DNA from 3 places in the Pararhizobium sp. LjRoot238 genome. Region 1 is predicted to be linked to each of the others. Evidence: predicted binding sites of a transcription regulator. Region 1 holds the regulator's gene; each other region holds the start of a gene.
The links. The regulator HrcA, encoded in region 1, represses chaperone genes, less so after heat shock. The targets are predictions, from matches to a motif close to GTTAGCACTCNCNNNNNGNGAGTGCTAAC.

Region 1 (4,201 bases):
ATCCGGGCCGTTCAGCCTTGTGTCAATCTATATTCCAGAGTCTGGCTTCGGCGCATTCCAGGCTGTTTCCGGCCGGATCGCGGAAATAGAAGGACCGTGCACCCGACGGCCAATGCACATCTGATTCGATCGCGATCCCGGCCGCCTTCAATTTTTCTTTCCAGGCATCGAGGTCCCCGGTAGATACCCGCAAGCACATATGCCCCGGCCCGCGCGTGCCGTGCGGGGGCACCTGCAGGCCGTTTTCCGGCGGCGGTTTCACCGTTTCCGCCGGGTTGAAGATCAGAAGAACGCCGGGACCGCAGCGAAAGAAGACATGCCGGTTGCCGGCGCGGCTGATCTTTTCGAGCCCGAGAACGGAGCCATAAAACGCCTCCGCCTGGTCGAGATCGTCAACATAGAGCGCCGTCTCAAGTATGCCTTCGAATGCCGCGGCCATGGCTCAGCCCTCGATCGTCCGCTTCTGCAGGGCGACCAACTCGGCAATGCCGTTCTTGGCAAGGCCCATCAGCGTGCCGAATTCCTCTTCCGAGAAAGGCTTGCCTTCCGCCGTGCCCTGGATTTCGACGATACCGCCCGAGCCGGTAATGACGAAGTTGGCGTCGGTTTCAGCAGCCGAGTCTTCCAGATAATCGAGATCGATCACCGGCTGGTTCGCAAAGATGCCGCAGGAAATCGCGGCGATATGGTCCTTCAGAACCTTCTCGACCTTGATCATGTTGCGCGCTTCCATCCAGGCAAGGCAGTCGCGCAGAGCGATCCAGGCGCCGGTGATGGAGGCGGTACGGGTGCCGCCATCGGCCTGGATGACGTCGCAGTCGATGGAGATCTGGCGTTCGCCGAGCGCCTGCAGGTCGACCACGGCCCTGAGTGAGCGTCCGATCAGCCGCTGGATTTCCTGGGTGCGGCCGCTCTGCTTGCCGCTGGCGGCCTCGCGTTTCATGCGCTCGCCGGTGGCGCGTGGCAACATGCCGTATTCGGCTGTCACCCAGCCCTTGCCGCTGTTGCGCAGCCACGGCGGCGTCTTGTCTTCAAGGCTCGCGGTGCACAGCACATGCGTATCCCCGAACTTGACGAGACAGGACCCCTCGGCATGTTTGGAAACGCCGCGCTCGAACGAGACTTTGCGCATCTGATCGGTTTTTCTGCCGGAAGGCCGCATCATGAACTCCTGTGATGTTTGTCAGCCTTCTAGCCTATGTTGGGAGGAAGGGAAATCACTTGCGAGGAAAAGAACAAATGACCGGGCAAGTGCTGGAGGCGAAGGCTTCCGGGCCAATTTCCCTTTTGCTATCCGGGCCGGGATCACTATATTTCAGTTGATCTGAACAGAATGGGTTTTGCGTTCGAATGATGGTGGATAAATCTGCGATGCGGGAAAGGCTGATCGCGCTCGACGAGCGTTCGGGCGAAATTTTCCGTCGTATCGTGGAGAGCTATCTGGAAAGCGGCGAGCCGCTCGGCTCCCGTAGCCTGTCGCGGCTGTTGCCGATGTCGCTGTCTCCGGCCTCCGTGCGCAACGTCATGAGCGACCTGGAAGATCTCGGCCTGATCTATTCCCCGCATATCAGCGCCGGTCGTCTGCCGACCCAGATCGGCCTGCGCTTTTTTGTCGATGCCTTCATGCAGGTGGGCGACCTGTCGGCCGAGGATCGTGCCTCGATCGACCGGCACGTGCGCCGCAACGATCGCGACCAGCCCGTCGAGACCCTCCTGAACGAAGCGAGCCAGATGCTGTCGGGCATGTCGCGCGGGGCAGGGCTGGTGATCACGGCCAAGAGCGATCCGGTGCTGAAACATGTCGAATTCATGCGCCTGGCGCCGACCAAGGCGCTTGCCGTATTGGTCGGCGAACACGATCAGGTCGAAAACCGCATCATCGAGCTTCCCGCGGGCGTCACCAGTTCGCAGCTGACCGAGGCCGCCAATTTCCTGAATGCGCATCTCGCCGGCCAGACGCTGCCCGAAGTGCGTAGCCAACTGGAGAAGGTCAAGGAAACCGTCCGGCGCGAACTCGATACGCTGAGCCAAGACCTCGTCGAGCGGGGCCTCGCCATCTGGGCGGGCAGTGAAACGGAAGGAAACCCGACCAAGCTGATCGTCCGCGGCCGCGCCAACCTGCTTGAGGGACTTGCCGGTGCCGAGGATATCGACCGGCTGCGCATGCTGTTCGACGATCTGGAAAAGAAGGATAGCCTGATCGAAATTCTCAACTTGGCCGAAAGCGGGCCTGGGGTTCGCATCTTCATCGGCTCGGAAAACAAGCTGTTTTCGCTTTCCGGCTCGTCGCTGATCGTCGCGCCCTACAAGGATGGCGACGACAAGATCATCGGCGCGGTCGGGGTCATCGGCCCGACCCGGCTCAACTATTCGCGCATCGTGCCGATGGTGGACTATACCGCGCAATTGATGTCGCGGCTGTCGCGATGATCACACCCGAAACGCCGGTTTTTGCCGCGCTCGTTCGATTGAACCCTTGATTTTTCCCCTTCAAAGCTCGATATCGGCTGCAAATCCTAACATAGCGACATTCCGGAGACCGTCATGACCGACGACACGAACAAACATGCAGCAGATGCCAACGCAGCCGAAGAAGCCGCGGTGAACGCTGACGCTGCCGCTGAGCAGGTCGAAGCCGCCGCTGTCGAACCCGATCCCCTGGAAGTCGCCAGGGCCGAAGCCGCTGATTATCGCGACCGTTACCTGCGGCTTGCTGCCGAGATGGACAATCTGCGCCGCCGCACCGCGCGCGATGTCAAGGACGCGAAGTCCTATTCCGTCGCCGGCTTTGCCCGCGACATGCTGGCCGTCTCCGACAATCTGCGCCGCGCGCTTGATGCCATCCCAACCGAAGCGCGCCAGGCGGGTGATGCGGGCTTCAACGCGCTGGTCGAAGGCGTGGAAATGACTGAGCGGGCCATGCTTTCGGCGCTTGAGCGCCATGGCGTACAGAAGCTGGAACCGGTCGGCCAGAAGTTCGACCCGAATTTCCATCAGGCGATGTTCGAGGTTCCGAACACCGAAGTGCCGAACAACACCGTCGTCCAGGTGGTCCAGGACGGCTACACCATCGGCGAACGCGTGCTCCGCCCCGCCATGGTCGGCGTCGCCAAGGGCGGCCCGAAGGCGGTTGCAGCGGAAGAGACGCCGGCGGGTTGAGACACGGGCAGCCGGCTATGTGCCGTGGAACCCCCCTCTGTCGGCGACGCCGACATCTCCCCCTCAAGGGGGGAGATTGCCATTGGCTTCAGGGCGTATAAAGGGAAAAGAATGATCTCCCCCCTTGAGGGGGAGATGTCACGCAGTGACAGAGGGGGGGTGGGCCTCGGCATGCTCCGCCCGAAATTACCCGAACAACTGCCGCAGATGGTCGTTCAAAAACCGCCCCTCCGGATCCAGCTTTGCCCGCAGCGCCCTAAAATCCCCCGAGCGCGGATAAAGCGCTGTTACATCCTCTGCGCCGAGAAAATGCAGCTTGCCCCAATGCGGGCGCGAGCCGAATTGGCGCAGGATATCGTCAACGTCCTTCAAATAATTCCAGTAGTCCGTGCCCGGCTCGCCGGAGACCGAGAGCGTGATCGAATCCTGCTCGAAGAACGGGCTGATCCAGCCGCCGTCGCCAGCGGTGAAGCGGTATTCGATCGGATAGATGCAGGTCGGGTGTTTTTCCAGCATCAGCTTGCGCACTTCCATGCAGGCCTGCTTGCCGTATCGGACCGGCACGGCATATTCCAGCTCGTGGAAATTCGGAACGTATTCGATCGGGTAGATCTCCGAGGAATAGGCGATCTTCTCGAAGGCGCTTTCCATCGGCGGCCGGCCGGTGATGTCGATCGTCTTCATCTCGCAGACATCGGAGAGGCTTGTCGTCGTTGAGACCGATGATGTGTCCGGCAGGCAGTAGCAATGCCGGCTTTCCGGCACCGGACACCAGAAGAAGCCGAAATGCCGGTGGTTGGCGGCGAGATCGTCGTGGCTCTCCATGCATTCGTCGAAGGTACAGCGCCAGAGCTTCTCATGCAGATTGTAGCTGTCCATCACCTGCAGTGTGATTTCGGAGATGACGCCGAGCATGCCGAGGGAGACACGGGCGGCGTTCAGCATATCCGGCTGGCTGTCGTCGATCGCCAGAATGCTGCCGTCAGGCTGCACCAGCCGCATGCCGACGATCTGCGAGGCCATGTTGCCGAGCTTCAAGCCG
Region 2 (4,201 bases), on a different contig from region 1:
CGATGCGTCGCGAAGAGCGATCCGGTTGGCCGGATCCCTCTTCGCATCGAATGACGACCGTGGTTCCGAAATGAAACCCGTTACATCATGCCGCCCATGTCAGGCATGCCGCCGCCGGCAGCATCTTTCTTCGGAAGTTCTGCAATCATGGCTTCGGTGGTCACGAGCAGGCCGGCAACCGAAGCTGCGTTCTGCAGGGCCGTGCGAACAACCTTGACCGGATCGACGATACCCATGGCGATCATGTCGCCATATTCGCCGGTCTGGGCGTTGTAGCCGTAGTTGTCGGTGTTGCTTTCGAGGATCTTGCCGACCACGATCGAACCTTCGTCACCGGCGTTCTCAGCTATCTGGCGAACCAGCGACTGAAGCGCCTTGCGGACGATGTTGATACCCGCCGTCTGGTCGTCGTTGGCACCCTTGATGTCGAGAACGATCGAGGCACGCAGAAGCGCCGTGCCGCCGCCGGGAACGATACCCTCTTCGACCGCAGCGCGTGTCGCATTCAGCGCGTCGTCGATACGATCCTTCTTTTCCTTGACTTCGATTTCAGTCGCACCGCCGACGCGGATCACGGCGACGCCGCCCGAAAGCTTGGCCAGGCGCTCCTGCAGCTTTTCCTTGTCGTAGTCGGAGGTTGTTTCTTCGATCTGAGCCTTGATCTGGGCAACACGACCCTCGATCTCCGGCTTTTTGCCGGCACCATCGACGAGAATGGTATTCTCTTTCGTAATGGTCACCTTCTTGACGCGGCCGAGCATTTCGAGCGTGACGTTTTCCAGCTTGATGCCGATGTCTTCGGAGATGACCTGGCCACCGGTCAGGATGGCGATGTCTTCCAGCATGGCCTTGCGGCGATCGCCGAAGCCCGGAGCCTTGACGGCAGCAATCTTCAGGCCACCACGCAGCTTGTTGACAACGAGCGTTGCAAGCGCTTCGCCTTCGACGTCTTCCGAGATGATCAGGAGCGGCTTGCCGGTCTGAACGACGGCTTCGAGAACCGGGAGCATGGCCTGCAGGTTGGAAAGCTTTTTCTCGTGAAGGAGAACATAGGCGTCCTCCAGTTCGGCAACCATTTTCTCGGCATTGGTGACGAAATACGGGCTCAGATAACCACGGTCGAACTGCATGCCTTCGACGACTTCGAGTTCGGTTTCGGCGGTCTTGGCTTCTTCAACCGTGATGACGCCTTCATTGCCGACCTTCTGCATCGCGTCAGCGATGTACTGGCCGATTTCCGTTTCGCCATTGGCGGAGATCGTGCCGACCTGGGCCACTTCTTCCGAAGTGCTGATCTTCTTGGCCTTGGCGACAAGACCCTTGACCACTTCTGTCACTGCAAGATCGATGCCGCGCTTCAGGTCCATCGGGTTCATGCCGGCGGCAACAGCCTTTGTGCCTTCGCGAACGATCGCCTGGGCGAGAACCGTTGCAGTCGTCGTACCGTCGCCGGCGATGTCGTTGGTCTTCGAAGCAACTTCGCGGACCATCTGGGCGCCCATGTTCTCGAACTTGTCTTCGATCTCGATTTCCTTGGCGACAGTCACACCATCCTTGGTGATGCGTGGTGCGCCATAGGCCTTGTCGATGATGACGTTACGGCCCCTGGGACCCAGCGTTATCTTGACGGCGTCTGCGAGGATGTCGACGCCACGCAGCATCTTTTCGCGCGCGGTGCGGCCGAACTTGATTTCTTTGGCTGCCATTTTAAAAACTCCCGGGCTGGTGCCCAATTGGTTTTATGGAATTGTGGAGAAGGGAACCGGCCAGGATCAGCCGATGACGCCCATGATGTCGGCTTCCTTCATGATCAGAAGCTCTTCGCCGTTGAGCTTGACTTCCGAGCCCGACCACTTGCCGAACAGAATGCGGTCGCCAGCCTTGACGTCGAGCGCGATCAGCTTGCCGCTATCGTCACGAACGCCGGTGCCGACGGCAACGATTTCGCCTTCCTGCGGCTTTTCCTTGGCGGTATCCGGAATGATGATGCCGCCCTTGGTCTTTGCTTCAGCCTCGATACGGCGCACGACGACGCGATCGTGCAGCGGACGAAATTTGGTATCAGCCATTTTGGGTTCCTTAGCGGGATCGTAGCCGAATGGCTTCTCCCATCGAATAACAGTAGCACTCTCTACCTTAGAGTGCTAGCGATCATTCGGCAGCAGGCGACAATGATAATCCGGTGTAGCCAAATATTTAAAACATCGACCCGGTTTAGTATGCTAGAGAGACGCGGCTATCCGATTAATACGGGAGGCCTGCAATGAAATCGTTCTTCGATTCCTTTTATCACTTTGACTACGTGCTTTTTCTCATCAAGTGGACATTGGCGTTGTTCTTGATGCTTGGCGCCTATCTGGCGCTACACGAGGCATATTTCTAGAGAACTTGTTCGGCTGACCTTCCTTTTACGTCCACCAATTCACATGTGACGACGCGCGCCGTCAGTTTCCTGAAGCGCGACCAAAGGATCATTGAGATGATTAAGTTTCGCCCAAAGACTGAAGCTGAAGAGAAGAAGCAACCCGCTGCCCCTGCGCCAGGCAAACCCGACACCACGAAGTTTCCGGATGCGAAGAAGTCCGCGGGCGACTAAACGCGCGCGGGTTTGTACCAAGAAGCCCAGCGGCCGCCGAGGCTTCCAAGAACGCGGCCCAGCCGGGGAGATAACGCCTGTGAGATCATCTGAAATTACGCGACCACGATATCAATGGCGGCCGCTGGAGCTCTCTCCGGAAAATGATTTCATCGGCTTCGACGGAGAGATCCTGATCGGGCGGATATTTCTGGAGCCACGACCACGGTTCAAGGGGTTGTGGCATTGGTCGAATATCAGGAGCGAAACTGCCATTGCTTCGCAAGGCTACGCCGCATCAGCCGACCTCGCTGCCGTCACCGTCGAGGCGTTGTATGACGAACTAAGGGCTTTCGAAGGGAACGCGTTGGCAAAAAGCCAATAAGCCATTGATACTGATCAGCCTCCGTAGCGTGTTGCCCGATCAAGCATTCGACGGTCACTGAACAAACGAAAATTCGTACCGTTCGGCCTGTCTCAACAGGAGAAATTTCATGACGTCGATTTCGCAATCACCGGACGCCATGTGCACGAGATCAAAGCGGTGCTTCAATCCGTGGGAATCAACGAAGGAACCGAGTACGATGCACTGCCGTTCAACCCCGCAAGCCGCGCAAGTGGCCATCGACTCTGCTCCTGATCGAGGCATTGGCCCGCATTTTCCTGCAGACGCCGGACACTGCCCCTTCACACGAGCATGCACTACATCACAAGCAGCGGTTCCGATATTGTAAAGATCGCGCCACCACCGGCCTGCCATTTCCTGCCCCTCTTGATGGACCTACCGCGCCCGCGCCTATGTCGAAGCAGCCTGCTCGACCACTAGCAGCGCCGAGTCCGGCTTCGGTATCGGCTGGTCCTGCGCATCCGCGATCTGCCCTCGAAGCGCCTCTACGTGTTTCGATCCCTTAGGGACATCCAAAGACCTGCGCAAGCTGGTCGGTGGCAAAATTCGCGACGAACTGTTCATTGCAAACTGGCCTGACCTGTTCCGTTGTGCCGCCACCATGGCGGCCGGCAAGATCAGGACGAGCCGGTTGCTCCGCAAGCTTGCCTCCTACCCCCGCCAGAATGATCTGGCGGCTGCGTTGCGCGAGGTCGGTCGCATCGAGCGCACGCTGTTCATTATCGAATGGATTCTCGACACGGACATGCAGCGCCGCGCCCAGATCGGCCTCAACAAGGGCGAGGCCCACCATGCGCTCAAGAATGCGCTTCGCATCGGTCGCCAAGGTGAAATCCGTGATCGCACCACAGAAGGCCAGCACTATCGGATCGCCGGGCTCAACCTGGTTTCGGCGGTCATCATCTACTGGAATACCGTTCATCTCGGCCGGGCAGTCGTAGAGCGACGGAACGAAGGACTTGATGTGCCGCCCGAACTTCTGGCGCGCATACGGGTTTCTTTAGCTAGGCCGATTGATACGCTCCTTGTCCTCGTGAATTGGCCGCATGCCGAACAATTATCTTCACCGGCACATCCGGTATCTTTTGCGGTATATTAGAGAAGGCAGGCGTGAGGAGGACGAGATCGTGCTGGCAATTCTTATTGGCACATACTGTCCCGTCGCCGGCCGGAGGAACCAACATGCAGCCGATCAAAACCCCGAAGCAGGATGGCGACTA
Region 3 (4,201 bases), 490 kb from region 1:
CTGGGCGACATAGGCAAGCACGGCATAGGCACCGCCGAAGGTCACCACCGCCATCTTGGAGAAGAACAGGCCGATCGCGGTATAGACGTTGTCAAAGCCGAGTATTGTGCCGATGACGACGAACGGCGCGATCCAGAGCGCCGCCCAGACGCCGAAGACCCGGACCGCCCGGCCCCAGGATGAGACGACATCCGGGAAATCGCTGTCGATGACCGAGGGCTGGTCGGCCTGCTTCGCCGCCGCCATGGTTCTCCCTTCCGCCGATTGCGCGCGGGTGGCGACGTAGCCGGCGACGCCCGCCGCCAGAACGACCAGCGGAAATGGCAGATCGAAGAAGAAAAGCGCCGCGAAGGCGAAAGCGGCGACGATCACGGCAAAACGGGTTTTCACTGCCCGGCGGCCGACGCGGATGACCGCCTCGATGACGATCGCCAGCACCGCCGCCTTCAAGCCGAAAAACAGCGCGGCGAGCCAATCCGTCTCCTGGAACAGCGCGTAGGCCGACGACAGGCCAAGGATGACGAAAAACCCCGGCAACACGAACAATGTGCCGGCGACGATGCCGCCGCGCGTGCCGTGCAACAGCCAGCCGACATAGGTGGCAAGCTGCTGCGCTTCGGGACCCGGCAAAAGCATGCAGAAATTCAAGGCATGCAGAAACCGGCTCTCGGAAATCCAGCGTCGCTCCTCCACCAGTTCCCTGTGCATAAGCGCGATCTGGCCCGCCGGGCCGCCGAAACTCAAGAGCCCGATCTTCGCCCAGACCCTGGTGGCCTCGGCGAATGTCGGATGCAGCGGCGGCGACTGTATCTGCACCGCCTCATTCATTGTCTTTGCTCTTCTTCGCGACGTGCTGCACCCATTCGTGTTTTTCCTGCGTGGCGTCGCGCGCCCAGCGATAGAAGGCGTCGTAAAACGTCATGCCCGCCTCCAGTTGCTCCAGATCGTCGGCAAACATCCGCGAGAGGCCGAGCGACGCCGCGAGCAGACCGGCGGCTTCGGGAACCAGATCGAGCCGGTCGGTATCGGCCGCGCGGACAATCAGGGTGAGATGCTCAAGTGCCGGAAATGAGAGACCAAATTCCTTGACCATCGTGTCGAAGGTGCAGTCGTCGCCCCTGTGGCTCCAGAAGACATTTTCCACATCGAACGGCGTCGCGCCGAAACGATCTGCGACGGCTTCGACTTCCGGGGCCGAAACGAAGAGAAACGTCGCGGCTGGATCGACGAAGCGGCGGATCAGCCAGGGGCAGGCAATGCGATCGATCTTCGGGCGCGAGCGCGTGACCCAGACCGTTCCGCCATTCGCGTTTTCACCCGGCAGGGCAGCGACTGGAACGAGTGGCAGGTCTGCTGCCTGCCAGGCTTCAAACCCGCCTTCGAGCGTCTCTGCCTCGGCGCCGGCATTTCGCAGCCAGGCGGCGACGCCTTCGCTGAGCTTCTTGCCCTTCTGGCAGACCACAACGACCCAGCGGCCGCGATAATCCGCCCCCCATTGCCGCACATCGGCGTAAGGGCGCCGGAAAGACGCGGGAAGAAGAAGCGGCTGGGCGGCGAAATCCTCATCGTCGCGCACATCGATAACGACCGGGCCCTTGGGGGTGCCGATCAGGCGGACAAGTTTTTCGGTGGAAATAGCGTTATACGAGGCCATGGTTTACGTCCTTTTCGAGGGATTGGACGCGAAGTGATGGCATGACGCCTCGTGGGGCATTCGCAGACCCCATGCGCAAATTAGACAAAAAAGCCGGAACCAAGTCAATCATTTTCGCCGCAAAAGAATCTGCCGGCCCATTCTTGACTCAATCGGCAGCCATCCTTATCTCCGGATCGCTAGCACTCACGCAATAGGAGTGCTAACATCCATCCATCGGGTCGGTTCACGATCCGTGAAGTCATTTGATCGAGGGATTAGACAATGACAAGCACCAATTTCCGTCCTCTGCATGACCGCGTCGTCGTACGCCGCGTCGAGTCTGAAGCCAAGACCAAGGGCGGCATCATCATTCCGGACACCGCCAAGGAAAAGCCGCAGGAAGGCGAAATCGTCGCCGTCGGCACCGGCACCCGTGACGACAAGGGCGCTCTCATCGCTCTCGACGTCAAGGCTGGCGACCGCGTTCTGTTCGGCAAGTGGTCGGGCACCGAAGTCAAGCTCAACGGCGAAGACCTTCTGATCATGAAGGAAGCCGACATCATGGGCGTCATCGGCTGATCCTGGCCGGTTCCCTTCTCCACAATTCCATAAAACCAATTGGGCACCAGCCCGGGAGTTTTTAAAATGGCAGCCAAAGAAATCAAGTTCGGCCGCACCGCGCGCGAAAAGATGCTGCGCGGCGTCGACATCCTCGCTGACGCAGTCAAGGTAACGCTCGGCCCGAAGGGTCGTAACGTCATCATCGACAAGTCGTTCGGCGCACCGCGCATCACCAAGGACGGCGTTTCCGTCGCCAAGGAAATCGAACTCGAAGACAAGTTCGAAAACATGGGCGCCCAGATGGTCCGCGAAGTTGCTTCGAAGACCAACGACATCGCCGGTGACGGCACGACGACTGCAACGGTTCTTGCCCAGGCCATCGTTCGCGAAGGCGCCAAGAGCGTTGCCGCCGGCATGAACCCGATGGACCTGAAGCGCGGTATCGACCTCGCTGTTACCGCCATCGTCAAGGACATCGTTGCCAAGTCCAAGAAGATCAACACTTCGGAAGAAGTTGCCCAGGTAGGCACGATCTCGGCAAACGGCGAGACGGAAATCGGCCAGTACATCGCTGACGCGATGCAGAAGGTCGGCAATGAAGGCGTCATCACGGTTGAAGAAGCCAAGACCGCCGAGACCGAGCTCGAAGTCGTCGAAGGCATGCAGTTCGACCGTGGCTACCTCTCGCCCTACTTCGTAACCAACCCGGAAAAGATGGTTGCCGAACTGGACGACGCTTACATCCTTCTCCATGAGAAGAAGCTCTCCAACCTGCAGGCAATGCTTCCGGTTCTCGAAGCCGTCGTTCAGACCGGCAAGCCGCTCCTCATCATCTCGGAAGACGTCGAAGGCGAAGCCCTTGCGACCCTCGTCGTCAACAAGCTGCGTGGCGGCCTGAAGATTGCTGCCGTCAAGGCTCCGGGCTTCGGCGATCGCCGCAAGGCCATGCTGGAAGACATCGCCATCCTGACCGGTGGCCAGGTCATCTCCGAAGACATCGGCATCAAGCTCGAAAACGTCACGCTCGAAATGCTCGGCCGTGCGAAGAAGATCTCGATCTCCAAGGAAAACACCACCATCGTTGATGGTCATGGCAAGAAGGCTGAGATCGAAGGCCGCGTTGCCCAGATCAAGGGTCAGATCGAAGAGACCACCTCCGACTACGACCGCGAGAAGCTGCAGGAACGTCTTGCCAAGCTCGCTGGCGGCGTTGCAGTCATCCGCGTCGGCGGTGCGACTGAAATCGAAGTCAAGGAAAAGAAGGACCGTATCGACGACGCCCTCAACGCAACGCGCGCTGCCGTTCAGGAAGGTATCGTTCCTGGCGGTGGTACGGCTCTGCTGCGTGCCTCGATCGTTCTCAACATCAAGGGCGCCAACGACGACCAGACGGCCGGTATCAACATCGTCCGCAAGGCGCTGCAGTCGCTGGTTCGCCAGATCGCTGAAAACGCAGGTGACGAAGGTTCGATCGTGGTCGGCAAGATCCTCGAAAGCGGCACCGACAACTACGGCTACAATGCCCAGACCGGCGAATATGGCGACATGATCGCCATGGGTATCGTCGATCCTGTCAAGGTTGTTCGCACGGCCCTGCAGAACGCAGCTTCGGTTGCCGGCCTGCTCGTGACCACCGAAGCCATGATTGCAGAACTTCCGAAGAAGGAATCTGCTGGCGGCGGCATGCCTGACATGGGCGGCATGGGCGGCATGGGCGGCATGATGTGATAAGGCGTCTGCCTTATCACGAATGACGACCATACGGCTTCGCCCATGATCCAAAGTGCTTCAGCGCGCCAAGCGCGCTGAAGTGGCGGCATGGGCGGCATGATGTGATAAGGCGTCTGCCTTATCACGAATGACGACCATAAGGCTTCGCCCATGTCCAAAAGTGCTTCAGCGCGTCAAGCGCGCTGAAGTGGCGGCATGGGCGGCATGATGTGATAAGGCGTCAGCCTTATCACGAGTGACGACCATACGGCTTCGCCCATGATCCAAAGTGCT

Region 2: a site for HrcA is predicted at 2,121-2,149, ahead of groES (co-chaperone GroES). Genes of this name have one in related genera too.
Region 3: a site for HrcA is predicted at 1,833-1,861, ahead of groES (co-chaperone GroES). Genes of this name have one in related genera too.

The regions. Positions count from the first base shown of each region.
Region 1 is NZ_CAXUPP020000001.1:856,459-860,659, reverse strand. Features, by position in the region: gene ACSQ3F_RS04335 (VOC family protein) at 23-439, opposite strand; gene rph (ribonuclease PH) at 443-1,162, opposite strand; gene hrcA (heat-inducible transcriptional repressor HrcA) at 1,372-2,430, shown strand; gene grpE (nucleotide exchange factor GrpE) at 2,545-3,159, shown strand; gene ACSQ3F_RS04315 (D-arabinono-1,4-lactone oxidase) at 3,346-4,201, opposite strand, start outside.
Region 2 is NZ_CAXUPP020000004.1:126,929-131,129, forward strand. Features, by position in the region: gene groL (chaperonin GroEL) at 81-1,706, opposite strand; gene groES (co-chaperone GroES) at 1,773-2,069, opposite strand; partial or broken gene ACSQ3F_RS26935 (Tn3 family transposase) at 3,435-4,080, shown strand; gene ACSQ3F_RS26940 (hypothetical protein) at 4,164-4,201, shown strand, end outside.
Region 3 is NZ_CAXUPP020000001.1:370,978-375,178, forward strand. Features, by position in the region: gene chrA (chromate efflux transporter) at 1-828, opposite strand, end outside; gene ACSQ3F_RS01960 (chromate resistance protein ChrB domain-containing protein) at 821-1,654, opposite strand; gene groES (co-chaperone GroES) at 1,919-2,215, shown strand; gene groL (chaperonin GroEL) at 2,282-3,925, shown strand.